DNA from 2 places in the Enterococcus sp. AMC1086 genome. Region 2 is predicted to be linked to the other one. Evidence: predicted binding sites of a transcription regulator. Region 2 holds the regulator's gene; the other holds the start of a gene.

Region 1 (8,465 bases), 840 kb from region 2:
TTTTCTAAAACTTCTTTATTATCGATATCTAAATGGTTGGTCGGTTCATCCAGAATTAAGAAATTTTCTTTGTCCATTGATAATTTTGCTAAAGCAACGCGGGCTTTTTCACCGCCACTCAAAAGAGGAATCGTCTTTTCTACATCATTTCCACTGAATAAAAAGCTGCCTAAAATATTACGGATGTCTTTTTCAGGAGTCGTCGGATGTTCGTCCCAAAGTTCTGCCAAAACAGTTTTGGTTCCATGTAGATTTGCTTGTTCTTGATCATAATAGCCGATTTGGACATTGGTGCCTAATGTGGCATTTCCTTTAATAAAAGGAATAGATCCAATAATCGATTTTAGTAAAGTAGATTTTCCAATTCCGTTAGGTCCAACCAACGCAATGGCTTCTTGGCGACGAATATCTAAGGAAACGGGTTCTGATAAGATAGTTTTATCATAACCAATCGCAGCATCTTCTACTTGAAGCACGACATTTCCAGAAACTTTATCGATTGCGAAAAGAAAATTCGCAGATTTTTCATCTCCTTGTGGTCGGTCTAAACGTTCCATTTTTTCTAGCGTTTTTCTACGACTTTGTGCTCGTTTGGTGGTAGACGCTCTTACTAAGTTTCGAGCGACAAAATCTTCTAATTTATTGATTTCAGTTTGCTGTTTTTCGTAAGCTTTCCACTCACTAGTCAATTGTTCCGCTTTTAATTCCAAATATTTTGAGTAGTTACCTTTGTAATAACGCATTTTATGGCGGCTGATTTCATAAACTTCTGTAACGACCTTATCCAAAAAATACCGGTCATGTGAGACGATTAAAAGTGCACCAGCGTAACCAGGTAAATAATTCTCTAGCCAAGAGAGAGTATCAATATCTAAGTGGTTGGTCGGTTCGTCAAGAATAAGGATATCTGGTTTTTGCAAAAGCATACGAGCTAACGCTAATCGGGTTTTTTGTCCACCAGATAAGGTACTGATGTCTTTTGAGTAAAATTCTTCTTTGAATCCAAAACCATGTAAGACAGAGCGAATTTCATTTTCATAACCGTATCCATTTTTTTCTGAAAAATCATGTTGTAAACGATCATATTCTTTCATAACGGATTCATAATTTGATGCATCAGGCAACAGTTCACTGATGATCAATTCTAATTCACGCATGCGCTTTTCCATTGTGATGACATCAACAAAAGCTTCAAGCATTTCATCCCAAACCGTTTTATCAGAATCAAGTCCAGTGTCTTGGGCTAAGTAACCTAGACTGGCTGTTTTATTTTTAGCAATTGTACCAGCATCTGGAGAATCGATCCCAGCAATTATTTTTAAAAGAGTAGATTTGCCAGCACCATTACGGCCGACTAAAGCGATTCGGCTGTTTGTGCTGATCTCCATTTGTATGTTGTCAAACAAAGTCTCTGCGCCAAAATATCGCGCAATTTGGTTTGCTTGGAGTAAAATCATGGGGCATCCTCATTTCTATTTCGATGCCTTTAGTGTAGCATAAATTGATCATAAAAAGCACCTGTCCTACTGTAAGAGATAAATTTTAATTGGGCTATTTAAGAAAGTTTGAAAAATATTTCTTTTCTTGAGCTGTAAGATTGCTTTTTCTCTAGAATAACTGATATTATGAGAAGTGGATATTTGTGTATATTTAGAGTATTGGAGGTACGATTGTGAAAGACCAAATTATTCCAAAAGCAACTGCAAGACGCCTTCCCCTATATTATCGTTATTTGAGAATTCTGCATGATGCAGGCAAAAATAAAGTTTCATCTACTGAACTAAGTGATGCGGTGCAAGTAGATAGCGCGACAATTCGACGAGATTTTTCTTATTTTGGCGAATTAGGTAAGCGTGGCTATGGCTATGATGTAGAGAATTTGATGAATTTCTTTGCAAAAACGTTGAATGATGATGAACTTACAAATGTAGCCTTGATTGGTGTAGGTAACTTAGGAAGTGCCTTACTAAAGTATAAATTCCATCAAAGTAACAGCATTCGAGTTAGTTGTGCATTTGATGTCAACGATGATATTGTCGGCAGAATCGTTGATGGTATCCCAGTTTATCCAATGACGGATATGATGGAACAGATTCGGATACAACAAATCGAAGTGGCAATCTTGACTTTACCGGCCAGAAAAGCCCAAGAAGTTGTAAGTCAGCTGGCTGATGCTGGAGTGAAAGGGATTTTGAACTTTACTGCGGCTCGTTTAGTAGCACCGACTGATGTTTTGATTCAAAACGTCGACTTGACGAATGAATTACAAACATTGATTTACTTCTTGCACAATGATAATACATTTGTTGATACTGAAATCGAAGATAGTAAAGAATAATTAAAAAAGTCCTATGAGTGCATTTTTTGTAAAATTTGCATTCATAGGACTTTTTTATTTTTATGTTATTTAGGCATTTCAATATTTCCAAAATGGATCACAAGTTGAGCAATCACCACGATCGTATTCATGCCGCAATGCGCGATGATCGAGGTCCAAATTTTCCCAGTCATTTTATATAGCAGAGCAAAAAAGAAGCCCATAAAGAAATAAACAAAGAAATGACCATCTTGATGAATAACTGAAAACAAAGCAGAGCTAATAATAGCAGAGAACCAAAATCCAGTATAAGGTTCTGTTAAACCAATCATAGAACGACGAAAAACAAATTCTTCCATAATAGGACCACCGATTGTTGTTGCTAAGATAAACAGTGGATTTGCCAAAATAACTTTGATAATATTTTGCGTGTTTTGTGAATTTGGATCAGCGCCTGTGATGGCGGTTTCGATACTGAACACAATTGTTTGAATGATCATTGCCAAAAAAATACCACTGACACCAAGTAAGAAGATAAAAACAGGTGAGGTCAGTTTGGCTTCTTTTTCTACTATTGTAACGGCAGTTTCTTTATTTTTTATATAAAGCCAAATCATCAAACCAGCGCCTAAAATATAGGTAAATGTTGTACCACTGATTACGATATCTGGAGAAAATGGACTGAAAATATAAGGAGAGAAAAACACCAATCCATAGAGTAGAATCATTGAAAAACTTACTTTTTTAATAGACATATTTGTAGGCATAAACATAGAAAACCCCTTCCAATAGTTTCAGACTATAAACGTATACCAAAGTCTGTAATAATGCAAGCAGATGCTTATTTTTTATGATTATTACGATAGCCTAATAATAGAAAGATAAATACAAAGAAAAATGCCGCTTCCCATAAGGTCGTCGTCCAGTCAACGCGCCTACTGACACCAAAAAAGAAATTCCCAATATTCGCAATAATTAGATAGAGTCCTGTTATCGTCAAAGCTCCCATGATTCGTTGTTTCATTTCAATCGCCTCTCTTTCTGTTTTTATTTTACCATGAAATAGAAGATATAGAAGAAATATACCGAATCTTGCTAGAAAACAGACTTCCTTCGATTGTTTGTTCAATAAAATTAGTCAAAAGACTTGCAAAACGATAGGGAAATGAGTATTATAAATAGTGTAGTTAGCACTCGATAACTAAGAGTGCTAAAAAAGATAAATATTTTTTATGGAGGGATTTATTGTGTTAAAACCATTAAGCGATCGCGTCGTTATTGAAGTCGCGAAAGAAGAAGAAAAAACAGTGGGGGGCATTGTCTTAGCATCTGCAGCTCAAGAAAAGCCTCAAACAGGAAACGTTATCGCGGTAGGTGAAGGCCGTGTTTTAGAGAACGGTACAAAAGTTCCTGCCGATGTAAAAGTAGGCGACACCGTGATGTTTGAAAAATATTCAGGTACTGAGGTTAAATACGAAGGAAATGATTATTTGATCGTTTCTGGTAAAGACATTATTGCCATTGTGGAGTAATACATTTTTAAATGAAAAAACTAATTAAAATAGAAAAAATAAAATTTTTGAGGTGAAGGAATTATGGCAAAAGAAATCAAATTCGCAGAAGATGCACGTGCAGCAATGCTTCGTGGCGTAGATATTTTAGCAGATACAGTAAAAGTAACATTAGGCCCTAAAGGCCGGAACGTTGTTTTAGAAAAATCTTTCGGATCACCATTGATTACAAATGATGGGGTAACGATTGCTAAAGAAATCGAATTAGAAGATCATTTTGAAAACATGGGTGCGAAATTAGTTTCTGAAGTTGCATCTAAAACCAATGATATCGCAGGAGATGGAACAACTACTGCAACAGTTTTAACGCAAGCAATCGTTCGTGAAGGATTGAAAAACGTAACTGCTGGTGCTAATCCATTAGGTATTCGTCGCGGTATCGAATTGGCAACAAAGACTGCTGTGGAAGAATTACACAATATTTCAACAGTCGTTGATTCCAAAGAAGCAATTGCACAAGTAGCAGCAGTTTCATCTGGATCAGACCGTGTAGGTCAATTGATCGCTGACGCAATGGAAAAAGTTGGCAATGATGGGGTCATTACCATTGAAGAATCAAAAGGGATCGAAACGGAATTAGATGTCGTTGAAGGTATGCAATTTGACCGCGGCTACTTATCTCAATATATGGTGACAGACAATGATAAAATGGAAGCTGCCTTAGAAAATCCGTATATTTTGATCACTGACAAAAAAATCTCTAACATCCAAGATATCTTGCCATTGTTAGAACAAATTTTACAACAAAGTCGTCCATTATTGATCATTGCTGATGATGTTGATGGTGAGGCTTTACCAACATTAGTATTAAACAAAATTCGTGGAACATTTAACGTAGTTGCTGTTAAAGCGCCTGGTTTTGGTGATCGTCGTAAAGCAATGCTTGAGGATATCGCTATCTTAACTGGCGCAACAGTGATTACGGATGATCTAGGTCTAGAATTAAAAGATACAACGATCGAAAACTTAGGTAACGCAAGTAAAGTTGTTGTAGATAAAGACAACACAACTATCGTTGAAGGCGCTGGCGAAAAAGCGGGTATTGATGCTCGTGTTCAATTAATCAAAAATCAAATTGCAGAAACAACATCTGATTTTGATCGTGAAAAATTACAAGAACGCTTAGCTAAATTAGCTGGTGGTGTGGCAGTTGTTAAAGTTGGAGCTGCAACAGAAACAGAACTAAAAGAATTAAAATTACGTATCGAAGATGCATTGAACGCTACTCGTGCCGCTGTTGAAGAAGGTATGGTTTCAGGTGGTGGTACGGCATTGGTAAATGTTATCGGTAAAGTCGCTGCATTAGATGCTGAAGGTGATGTAGCAACTGGTGTGAAAATAGTTGTTCGTGCTTTAGAAGAACCAATTCGTCAAATTGCTGAAAATGCTGGTTATGAAGGCTCAGTAATTGTTGATAAACTAAAAAATATCGAATTAGGTATCGGTTTCAACGCTGCAAATGGTGAATGGGTAAACATGGTAGAAGCAGGAATCGTTGACCCAACGAAAGTAACGCGTTCAGCATTACAAAACGCTGCATCAGTGGCTGCTTTATTATTGACTACAGAAGCAGTAGTTGCAGACAAACCAGAACCAGCAGGTGCTGCAATGCCTCCAATGGATCCTTCAATGGGAATGGGCGGCATGATGTAAAAATCAAGGGAAGCTGGGACAGCAGGAATTACTTTTGCTGCTATCGTCCATTCAGATTCCTTAAGGCTAGGGGATGACTCATAGAGTTATTCCCTAGCCTTTTTTTGTTTATAAAAAATAGTTGTCTGGTGCGTCGGAGAGGCTATTTTTATGTCTATATTTACTAATAAATTATAAAATTTGAATGCATAAAGGAATGAAATTCTCACGTTATAATTTTAATGGGGAGATTGTAAGTTACGCTAAAATATTTCACTTCAATACACCAATCAACTTAGTTCTACAAAGGTCTAAAAAAACAGAGGATAACCAAAAGTCACTTTTGATAATCCTAGATTAATAACTTTCTTTTGATTAATTATGAATGCAAAATACATCTTCTTAAAAACAAACGTTTTTTGAAAGTGAAAATACATAAAAAGAAAATTAAGCGTTGAATTCTCTATTTAATATTAATATAGGGTTTTTTTTTGTATAAAAGTTAGTTATAATAGACACTAAGTTAGAAAAGGAGGAAGTTTAATGAAAAAAGTTGGGTTATTGTTGTCTATTTTATGTATAGGGGGATTTTTTCCACTCAGAGCTAACGCAACTGAGGGATTAACGCAAGAACAAGAAAATTTTATTAATGAATTCAATAAAAATAACCCTGTAGTTAAAGATGAAGAGGTTAAACGAGAGAGATTTGAATTTCCAAAAGAATTCGAAAAAAACACTAGGAGTTATAAGAAGGAATTACCTGAAACATTTAATTTCGATGGTAAATTAGGAACACCAATCAAAAATCAAGGTCCATTAGATATTTGTTGGGCTTATTCAGCAACTGGCCTAGTTGAACACGCAGCAGCTATTAAACTAGGAAAACAATATAATTTTTCGGAAAGATACGTTGACTATATTTCAGCTAGTAATGCAACAGGCACAGTTGGGGAAAACCCTTATGCAACAAATAGAAATCAAGGTATAGGAAGCAGTCATTCTTGGACAAAGACGATGCCATTATATACACAAAATAGATTACCTGTTCTTACTCAGAATTTCGATAAGGGCTATTCCACTGATCCAATTAAAATTGAAGAGTTAGGTAAAAATCCAGATTTAGATGTTGCTTCCTATGTAACATATAATGCCTCAGCCCATTCAACTAACGAGGAAAAAGCGAAAATTGTCCAATTTATGAAACAACTAATTAAAGAAAATGGTGCAATTACTTATGAGTATAATACAAACTTTAAAGCAAATATCAATGAAGTAACTGGTGGTATTTATAATAATTATGAAAAGTTTCCAGGTACAAATCATGAAACGATTTTGGTAGGTTGGGACGATAATTATAATAAAGATAATTTTAAACTAGGAAACCGTCCTAAGAACAATGGTGCTTTTGTGATGAAGAATAGTTGGGGCACTAGATATGGTAAAAATGGTTATTACTATGTTTCTTATGAAGACAAGTTCTTATTTGATACAAAAATTGGATCCATTTCTGAAGTTTATAATGAGAAAAACTATGACAATAGCTATATTTCTCAAGTCGGTGAAACTACTAGTTGGGCTAGACGAATAGAAAAGCCAACAGAATCAATGCTTTTCTCAAATGATTTTTCTATTGATGCAAGTAAGGATGAAACAATTGTTGCTGTATCTATTAACAGTAATCAAGCTAATGCACCTTATGAAATCTATATAAATCCAAAGAATAATAAAAAAACATCCTTGAAGGATTATGAAAAAGTTGCCTCTGGGATAATGGAGAGTTCTGGAACTAAAAGAATTGCATTGAAAAAGCCAATAAAAATTACCAGTAATGAGAGTATTTCCGTTGTTGTTAGATATAAATATAATCCTTCTTCAAATATTATAAGATGTGACTACAGTTATATCAATTATGAGAAGTATCCATTTTTAAGAAAAAATATACTTGACTCTAATTATGCTAAATATTCTGATGCTGATGAGGCAAATGGACGTCGTATTAATTGGAGTACAGAACCTAAAAATGATGGAGCAACAACTGCTTACGATATTAATCTTTACACTACTAATAGTAAGACCATGGGGAAATTTGGTACTGCTGAATGGGGATGGAATGAAGAATCTCAAACGTTAAGTTTTTATGACGGTCAATTTCCAGAAGGTAAATCTATTGCGCAAGAAATTGAAAAAAATAGTGTTTTAAATGGTAAAAAAATTAAAAATATTCGTTTTGTTGCGCCTGTAAAAGCTGGTGGAAATTCTAGTTCTTTGTTTGCAGGATTATCTGATTTGGAAACTATCATTCGTATAGAGAACTTAGACACAAGCGGAGTAACAACGATGGAAAAAATGTTTATGGGTGCTAAAACACTTACCACAATAGATATGAGTCAATTAGATATGAGTAAGGTAGAGAGTATGACTTCTATCTTCAAAGGAGCAAGCGCGTTACAGACTGTCAAATTTAGCGATAAGACGATGAGTAATGTAGTAGGTGCATCTGAAATGTTCAAAGATACTCCGTCATTACAGGAAGTTGATTTTAGCAATTGGAATACAGAAAAAGTAACGAGTATGTCGTATCTATTCACCAATTCGGCAGTGTCAAAATTAATTTTAGGAAAAGAGTTCAGATTTAAAAAAGTATATAATACAGGATTATCGAATTCTGCGTGGATGAATAAAGAGGCAGATACTATTTATAACTCAGGAACAGAGTTTGTCTCAGGATACGATGGAACAGTTCCAGGGACCTATACAATTGGGAATAGTACGGCGGATTACACATGGGATCAAATAACTAAAACGCTCACTTTTAAGAAAGGGACTTTTGCGTATAGTTATACAATGAAGAAGTTTGCGGAACAAAATAACATTGATCCACAACAAATAGAAATGATCGATTTTTCAGAAAAATTGAAGTTAAGAGCTGCTAATCATTTATTTGA
Region 2 (8,465 bases):
GTTCATTTCTAAGTGCAATGGACCAGCATCTCCTGCTGTGATAAACGGTAAGCTGATTTGAGTTGAAGTAACGCCTGATAAATCTTTTTTCGCTTTTTCAGCAGCATCTTTCAAACGTTGAACGGCCATTTTATCTTTAGATAAATCAACACCATTTTCTTTTTTGAATTCTCCTACCATGTAATCGATGATTTTGTTATCAAAGTCATCTCCACCAAGTTCATTGTCACCGGCTGTTGATAATACGTCGAATACGCCATCACCTAATTCAAGGATCGATACGTCAAATGTACCACCACCAAGGTCAAATACTAAAACTTTTTCGTCTTTATCTGTTTTGTCTAAACCATAAGCTAATGCCGCAGCAGTTGGTTCGTTCACGATACGTTCCACTTCTAAACCAGCGATTTTACCTGCGTCTTTTGTTGCTTGACGTTGTGCATCGTTGAAGTAAGCTGGTACTGTAATAACTGCTTTATCAACTTTTTCACCTAGATAATCTTCTGCGAAGCCTTTTAAATATTGTAAGATCATTGCAGAAACTTCTTGTGGTGTATAAGATTTGCCATCTGCTTCTACTTTATAGCCCGCTTCACCCATGTGACGTTTGATTGAGGCAATTGTATGTGGGTTCGTTACAGCTTGACGTTTTGCAACTTCACCAACTTGAATTTCTCCATTTTTGAATGATACGACTGAAGGTGTTGTACGGTTACCTTCTGGATTTGCAATGATTTTTGCTTCTCCACCTTCTAATACTGCAACTGCTGAGTTTGTTGTTCCTAAGTCAATACCAATAATTTTACTCATAATTAATGATCTCCTATCTTCTATTTTAATTTTTTTCAATTTATATTATACAAACATTTTTTTGCTGTTACTGTGCAACAACAACCATGCTTGCTCGTAAAACGCGGTCATGTAATTTATAGCCTTTTTGTAACACTTCAACGATTGTATCCGCAGGTACTTCGTCACTTGCTGGAATCGTTTGAACTGCCTGATGTAAATTAGGATCGAACACTTCACCCATTGTCGGGATCTCTTCGATGCCTTCTTCTTTCAAAGCAGCTTGTAAACTTTCAAGAACCATTGAGATTCCTTTTTTCAAGCTCGTACCTTGCTCATCGTCAACTTCTATCGCCATCGCACGTTCTAAATTATCGATAGACGGCAATAATTTTTTACCTAAATCTTGTGAACGATAACGAACAAGTAATTCACGCTCGTTTTTAAACCGATTGCTCATGTTGGCAATCTCAGCGCGTGCTCTTAGAAACTTATCTTCCATTTCTGACAATTCAGCGTTCGCACTTTCTAATTCTGTCATTTCTATTTCTGTTTCAGAAACACCTGAATCATCGATAGCTTCCATGTGTTCTTCTTTTAATTCTTCATTTGTTTCTTCTTTATTACTCACTCTAGCAACTTCCCTTCTCATTTCCGTAGAATTAGTAGAATTCTATATTTTCAACTTTGTACTTATTGATCCAAAAACCGATAATAAGCACCAAGTTTTGAAGCTAATTCATGGCGGAAAACATCCACCAAACCAAACATTTTTGAATAAGGCATACTTGTGGGGCCTAACAAGGCGATAGTCCCTTTGCCATGACCCGAGACTTCATAGGTTGCTGTAATCATGCTCATATGATCAAGTAAATCATTTCCTATTTCTGAACCGATTCGAATCGCTATTTGTGTATCGGCTTCTTCATCAGCTGTCAGTAAATGAGTAATTTCATTCGTATTTTTCATAAAAGAATAAACAGATTTTAGTTGTTCGATGTTCTTTTCTACACCGAAGTCTAATAGATTCATACGACCACTGACGAAAACTTTTTCTTCAAACGCGTGTCCTAACATTGCATCAAATAGATTCATCATGCCATCTGGTGTTTGAAAATAACGATGTAAAATCATTGGGATTTCCGTACGTAGACGATGATAAACTGTCAGTAACGGTTGTCCTACCAATTTGTCATTGATTATTTGGGTCATCTTTTCCAAATCCTGACTTGATACAGATGACGGAATCGCAAATACTTGGTTTTCTACGTTGCCTTTATCTGTTACGATAATCGCGATGATTTGACGCTCATTTAATGGAACGATTCGGAAACCAGTCAATCTTCGTTCTTTCACTTCAGGTCCTAACGAAAAAGCAGTATAGCTTGTTAGGTCAGAAAGGATCTCAGCAGATTGTTCAATGATATCATTGATTTCATGAAACTCTTTACCAAAGGAATGGCGAATCGCTTCTAATTCATCATGTTCAACTTCCGCTGGACTTAACAAATGGTCCACATAATAGCGATAACCATCCATTGAAGGAATTCTACCAGAAGACGAATGTGTCTTCGCTAGCAATCCGTGTTCTTCTAAAGCTTTCATATCGTTACGAATTGTCGCAGAACTCGATTGAATGCCTTCTTCCATTAATTTTTTGGAACCTACAGGATTTCCTGTATTTGTGTATTCTTGGATGATAAGTCGCAAAATATTCTTTTGTCTTTCCGTTATCATAGTTACCACCCTTCATTAGCACTCATGTTGTTCAAGTGCTAATACAATTATTAATATAGCAAGTTCTCACAAAATTGTCAAGAGAAAAACAAACTTTTTTAGCACTCTTTATCATCGAGTGCTAAAAAAATAAAAAAGAAAGAAATCAGAGCCATTTAAACTCTAGTTTCATTCCTTTTTATTTTCCTATTCTTTATCTATGAGAAATGCTTCAAACACATCATTTCCTACGAAAAGTCCTTGTTCAGTGAGTTGAATATGATCCTCATTCTCCAATAGCAACCCTTTTTGGACCAACTCTGGAATCGTTTCTTTGTATACATGATCCAATGGTAAACCAAATTTCTCTTGGAAACGCGATTTTGATACGCCTCTCATTTTTCTCAAACCTAGAAAAAGTTCTTCTTCCATTTGATTATTTAATGTCAATAATTCTGTTTCAACAGTAGGCAATTGATTTTCCCTTAATGGTTTTAAATAGTGTTGTATGGGACCATGATTACGATAACGAGTATGGCCTAGATAGCCACTGGCTCCAGCTCCAAAACCATAGTAATGGTCATTATTCCAATAGACCAAATTGTGCTGGCTTTCTTGACCTTTTAAAGCAAAGTTACTTACTTCATATTGATGACGTCCTGCTTTTTCCATCGCAAGGATCGTTTCTTCAAACATTTGCGCTTCAACTTCCTGATCAGGTAATTGTAAGCGACCTTGACGTACCCAATTCATAAACATTGTTTTATTTTCTAAAATCAGTGAATACAATGAATAATGAGGTAAATCAAGCTCGATTGCTCGTCTTAAAGTGTCTCTAAATCCTTCTAATGTTTGGCCAGGTAATGCATAAATCAAATCAATGCTTACATTCAAGAAGTCTTCCTTCTCTAAAAATTTCATTGTATCATAGACATCTTTAGCCGTATGTTTGCGACCAATTTTTTTCAAAAGCTGATCATCAAATGTTTGAACGCCCATTGATAAACGGTTGACTCCATACTCTTTCATCACCTGTAATTTATCTTGTGTTAAGTCACCCGGGTTTGCTTCCACTGTGAATTCATTTCCAGCTTCTATCGGCAAAAGTTCACGTACGCCTTTTAACAACACAGCCAATTGATTAGCCGATAAAGACGTTGGGGTTCCACCACCTATATAGATTGTTTTGGTATCTTTGCTTGGATATTGCTCTTTTGTCAAACGAATTTCGGTCAAAAGACTTTGGATATACTCATCTACTGGCTGACCTTCTAAAAAAACTTTATTGAAATCACAATAATAACAGATGTGTTCACAAAAAGGGATATGTATATATGCTGAAATGCTCGTTGTATCATTTTTCACTGTTTTTATTCCTCCAATTTGAAAGTCCTCTACTCTATTATATCTGTATATAAAAGACCCACTTCATCTTACCATATTCAATCATATAATGTTCTAATTTGATTCAATAAATTCACTATTTAATGTACAAAAAAAAGACACCTTGGTTCATTCCTAGAATCCAAAGTGTCCTAAAATTTCCGATTAAAGTAACTCTTGATATTTTTTCATATATATTTTTTTGATTACCGTTACTAAAAGTAAATACGCAATGATCGTTGGTATTAAATAGAAAAAGTAATTTCCTGGTAAAGGTGCAAATCCAATCGTTGCGCCTAAATTGGTAAATGGTAAAATTGTACCGCCTAAAATTCCAATTGAAGTGACCAGTGTCAATATACCTGATGCTCTACTTTGAAGGAACGGGATCTTTGGTGTTCTTAAAACGTGAAGCACCAACATTTGTGACCATAAAGATTCAATGAACCAACCTGCATGGAAAATCGCAATAAACAATAATTGCTTATCTGCTGTTAATGAGAAAAAGCTGCCACCCAAAATTGTTGGACAAATTATGAAATACATAAATAGATAAGTGACAATATCAAAAATAGAACTGGTCGGTCCAAACCATCTCATGAAAGAACCAATTGATTTTGCTTCCCATTTTTTTGGTTTTTCCACATATTCTGCATCGACATTATCCCAAGGTACAGACATACATGATGTATCATAAATTAAGTTTAAGAAAAGAGATTGAATCGGCGCAACTGGTAAAAAAGGTAAGAAGATGCTTGCTGGAATAACAGAAAATACATTACCAAAATTGGAGCTTGCAGTCATTTTGATATATTTCATGGTATTTCTAAATACTCTACGACCTGATATAATTCCTTGCTCTAAAACCATCAAATCCTTTTGTAATAAAATAACATCTGCCGATTCTTTTGCAATATCAACGGCCGTATCTACAGAAATGCCTACATCTGATACTTTCATGGCTCCAGCATCATTAATACCATCTCCCATAAATCCAACTGTTTGATCATTTTTTTTCAACGCTTTTACGATTTTTGTTTTTTGGTCTGGCGTTACTTTCGTAAAGATATTGTATTCATTAACGATTTTTTCTAATTCAACTTCAGATAACTTACCTATTGCTGAACCACTGATCATTTTTTCAGTTTCCAGACCAACCTCTTTACAGACTGAACGTGTGACTAATTCATTATCTCCAGTTAAAATTTTTACAGAAACACCATTGTTTTTCAATGCCTTGATTGCCGCTGCCGCTGTTTCTTTTGGAGGGTCTAAGAATGCTAAATATCCTTGTAAAACCAACTCTTTCTCGTCTTCTACAGAATAATCATCTAGTTGATTATTGACTTTTTTATCAGCAATGGCCAATACTCGTAAGCCATCTTCATTTAATTCTTTGACTGTTTTTAGTACTTGTTTTTTTATCTCTTGCGTGAGTGGAATAATATTTCCCTGCTGGTTAATGTAAGAGCATGCTTGCAGCATCTCTTCTACTGCTCCTTTGGTGATTAATAGGCTTCGATTGGATCTTCTATCTTTAACAACCACACTCATTCTTCTACGATTAAAATCAAAAGGAATTTCGTCTATTTTAAAATAATCTTCTTCGTCAATGGATAATTCTTTCGATGCTGCTTCAATAATCGCTTTATCAATCAAATTTCGTAAACCTGTCTGAAAGAAACTATTCAAAAACGCAGAATGCAATATTTCATGATCTTCTTGACATGAAGTGTTGTAATGGTACTCAAGAATGACCTTATCTTGCGTTAGTGTGCCCGTCTTATCCGTACACAGAATATCCATAGCGCCAAAGTTTTGAATCGCATTGACGTTTTTCATGATCGTTCCTTCTTTGGCCATATCTCTAGAGCCTTTGACTAAATTTGTGGTAACGATCATCGGCAGCATTTCTGGAGTAAGCCCTACAGCAGTTGCGATCGCAAACATCAGTGCTTCACTCCAATTGCCTTTGGTTATTCCGTTTATCAAAAATACTGCTGGCGTGATGACCATCATAAAGCGGATCAATAACCAGGTGGTTTTATTTACGCCTATTTCAAAACTCGTTTTTTTATCATCATCTGCTACATCTTGTGCTATTTTTCCAAATAATGTATCATCGCCCACACGAACAACTACACCAATCCCGCTACCACTCACAACATTGCTCCCTAAAAATAGTAGGTTTTCAAAATCCGTTTGACTGTTCCTTGTGGACACGACATTTTTAACTTTCTTTTCAACTGGAAAACTTTCTCCTGTCATTGCAGATTGAGAAACAAACAAATCCTTGGCATGGATCAAACGGAGGTCTGCTGGAATCATGTCGCCAGCTGAGAGCTTCACTAAATCACCACAAACAACTTCATCCATCGGGATTTCCATTTCTTTGTTTTCTCTAGTAACAGTTGCAGTAATCTGAATCATATTTTGCAGTTTGCTGACCGCATTACTCGATTTTACTGATTGGACTAATGTCATCGTGCCACTTAATAACACCATGATCAACATGATAAAGACACCCACAAGATCTTTTTCACTTGGTTCCGCGTAAACATATTCAGTAAAAAACGAGATAGTTGCAAGTATCATCAATACTACAGTGAACGGAGTGACATAAGATTTTATCACCGTATAAACCAATGATTTCTTTTTATCATCAGTGATTTTGTTTACACCAAATTGCTCCTTTGAGCGTTTTATTTCTCTAGCTTTTAAACCTTCCCACGAGGATGAAAAATTTTCCAGTACTTTATCAATCGATAGATTAGCTAATTTCTGATACGCTTTTTCATGAATCATGTTCTTCATTTCTTTTTGCATCTAGATTATCCTCTTTTCTTTTAGTTGAGTTTCGCTTTATCGAACTATCTTCCGATATGATAACCACATCCTTTCCACACAAAAAGAGCGCACTGAAAACTCAGCGCACTTCGCCATGAGTCTTCACATTCGTTGAGTTTTGGCACTATACAACGTAAAAAGCCTAAGCTTTTAGCTACCTTAAGAAAAGCCTTAATTCGACAGTTCCTGTTCTACCCATTGGCGTCTCTCGACATTTTTGGGCAGTAGCCTATGTTTGTATAGGAGCCTCACCTAACAAGAAGAATTACATCATCAGTTTAATGAATTATTATTTTTTTTGATAGACAAAAAAAGGAATAACGGTATAAGAATAAACAGATAGCCTATTGACTCATCTTTTTTTATGATGACTTTACGAACGAAGATTTAAACTTCGTTTGTAGAAAATCCAACCTTCTTTTTACAAAAAACTTAGCCTTAAAGAATCCGAATAAACGATAGAAGCAGAAGTAACTCCTTCGAAAATAAGTTGAAATTCACAAAAAGGAATAGCATTATAAGTAAATCGGAATGGCTTAGGTTCATCTTCAAGATTATAATAAATATGAATAAACGCTTATATGCCAACCTCAACATATAAGCGATCGTTCGTCATTTTATCAGAAGGTAATATTCTGATAGAAGCCTCTTCAATTGGTCTGCTACCAATTAAAGAGGCTCTTTTCCTGATTAATCTATAATAATTTATACCTGTTTGGAAAGTTCAATAATATACTATTAATTTTTTATATATTTTTTCTAAAAAAGAACTATTTTAACTAAAATTATTTTATCTTGTATATGATTAGAGTTTTTTTCACTCAAGTGAAGGAGATGAACGAATGAAATTAAAACATCTAGATTATTTTTTAGCATTATGTAAATACAAAAATTTCACAAGAACCTCAGAGGAATTAGGTATTTCTCAACCTTATTTGAGTACTCATATTCGTGAATTAGAATTAGAACTAAACGCTCGATTGATAACAAGAGGCCACAATACCAATGAATTAACGCCAGAAGGACTTGTTTTAAAAACAAGAGGAGAAACGATTTTTCAGGAATTTGAAATGGCTATTAAAGAAATAAACTTACTGGTTCATACTGGAGAGACTGCAAAGATTAAAATTGGGACTAATTTAGCTGACACTGATTATTTGATTGCTAAATTACTAACAGAATTCCGGAACTATTACCCGACTGTTTCACTTGAGTACAGCTATTACGAAAATTTAGAAGATGCGCTTGAAAAAAACGAAATAGATATCGCAATTGGTATTCTATCTGAAACAAACACGAAAATAATAAGTGATTTGATATTCTCTGAATCCTATGTCGTCTTTACGAGTAATAACAATCCACTGGCCCATTTGAATGAAATATCAGCCGATCATTTGAAGCAAATTCCTTTGATAAACTATTCGAAACAGATTTACGAAAAAAAAATAATCAGTTCATGGATTGAAACGAACTATCCACAACTTAAGGATAATCGATATTATGAACTCCCTTCGACAATTTCAATATTAAACTTAGTCGATCAGGATTTTGGGGTAACATTCCTCCCATACTCGCTAACAGAATCGCTTCCTCGTTATTTGAATGTTGCTTCTGTTGAAATGCTTGAAGCACCCTTTAGAAATATTTCTATCGGCTATTCTAGAAATACATCACTGTCAAAGACACACAAACATCTAATTGAACAGCTTCAATATATCTTTTAATTTGCC

Evidence for each region. The regulator HrcA, encoded in region 2, represses chaperone genes, less so after heat shock. The targets are predictions, from matches to a motif close to TTAGCACTCNNNNNNNNNGAGTGCTAA.
Region 1: the regulator HrcA is predicted to act here: its motif matches at 3,505-3,531, upstream of groES (co-chaperone GroES).

What each region holds. Positions count from the first base shown of each region.
Region 1 covers NZ_CM177100.1:1,170,005-1,178,469, forward strand. The annotation lists gene AC4BC4_RS05470 (ABC-F family ATP-binding cassette domain-containing protein) at 1-1,457, opposite strand, end outside; gene AC4BC4_RS05475 (redox-sensing transcriptional repressor Rex) at 1,673-2,338, shown strand; gene AC4BC4_RS05480 (CPBP family intramembrane glutamic endopeptidase) at 2,404-3,072, opposite strand; gene AC4BC4_RS05485 (hypothetical protein) at 3,159-3,341, opposite strand; gene groES (co-chaperone GroES) at 3,565-3,849, shown strand; gene groL (chaperonin GroEL) at 3,913-5,541, shown strand; gene AC4BC4_RS05500 (BspA family leucine-rich repeat surface protein) at 6,064-8,465, shown strand, end outside.
Region 2 covers NZ_CM177100.1:2,006,627-2,015,091, forward strand. The annotation lists gene dnaK (molecular chaperone DnaK) at 1-810, opposite strand, end outside; gene grpE (nucleotide exchange factor GrpE) at 878-1,441, opposite strand; gene hrcA (heat-inducible transcriptional repressor HrcA) at 1,483-2,526, opposite strand; gene hemW (radical SAM family heme chaperone HemW) at 2,713-3,870, opposite strand; gene mgtA (magnesium-translocating P-type ATPase) at 4,054-6,714, opposite strand; M-box (ykoK) riboswitch at 6,832-7,002, opposite strand; gene AC4BC4_RS09510 (LysR family transcriptional regulator) at 7,578-8,459, shown strand.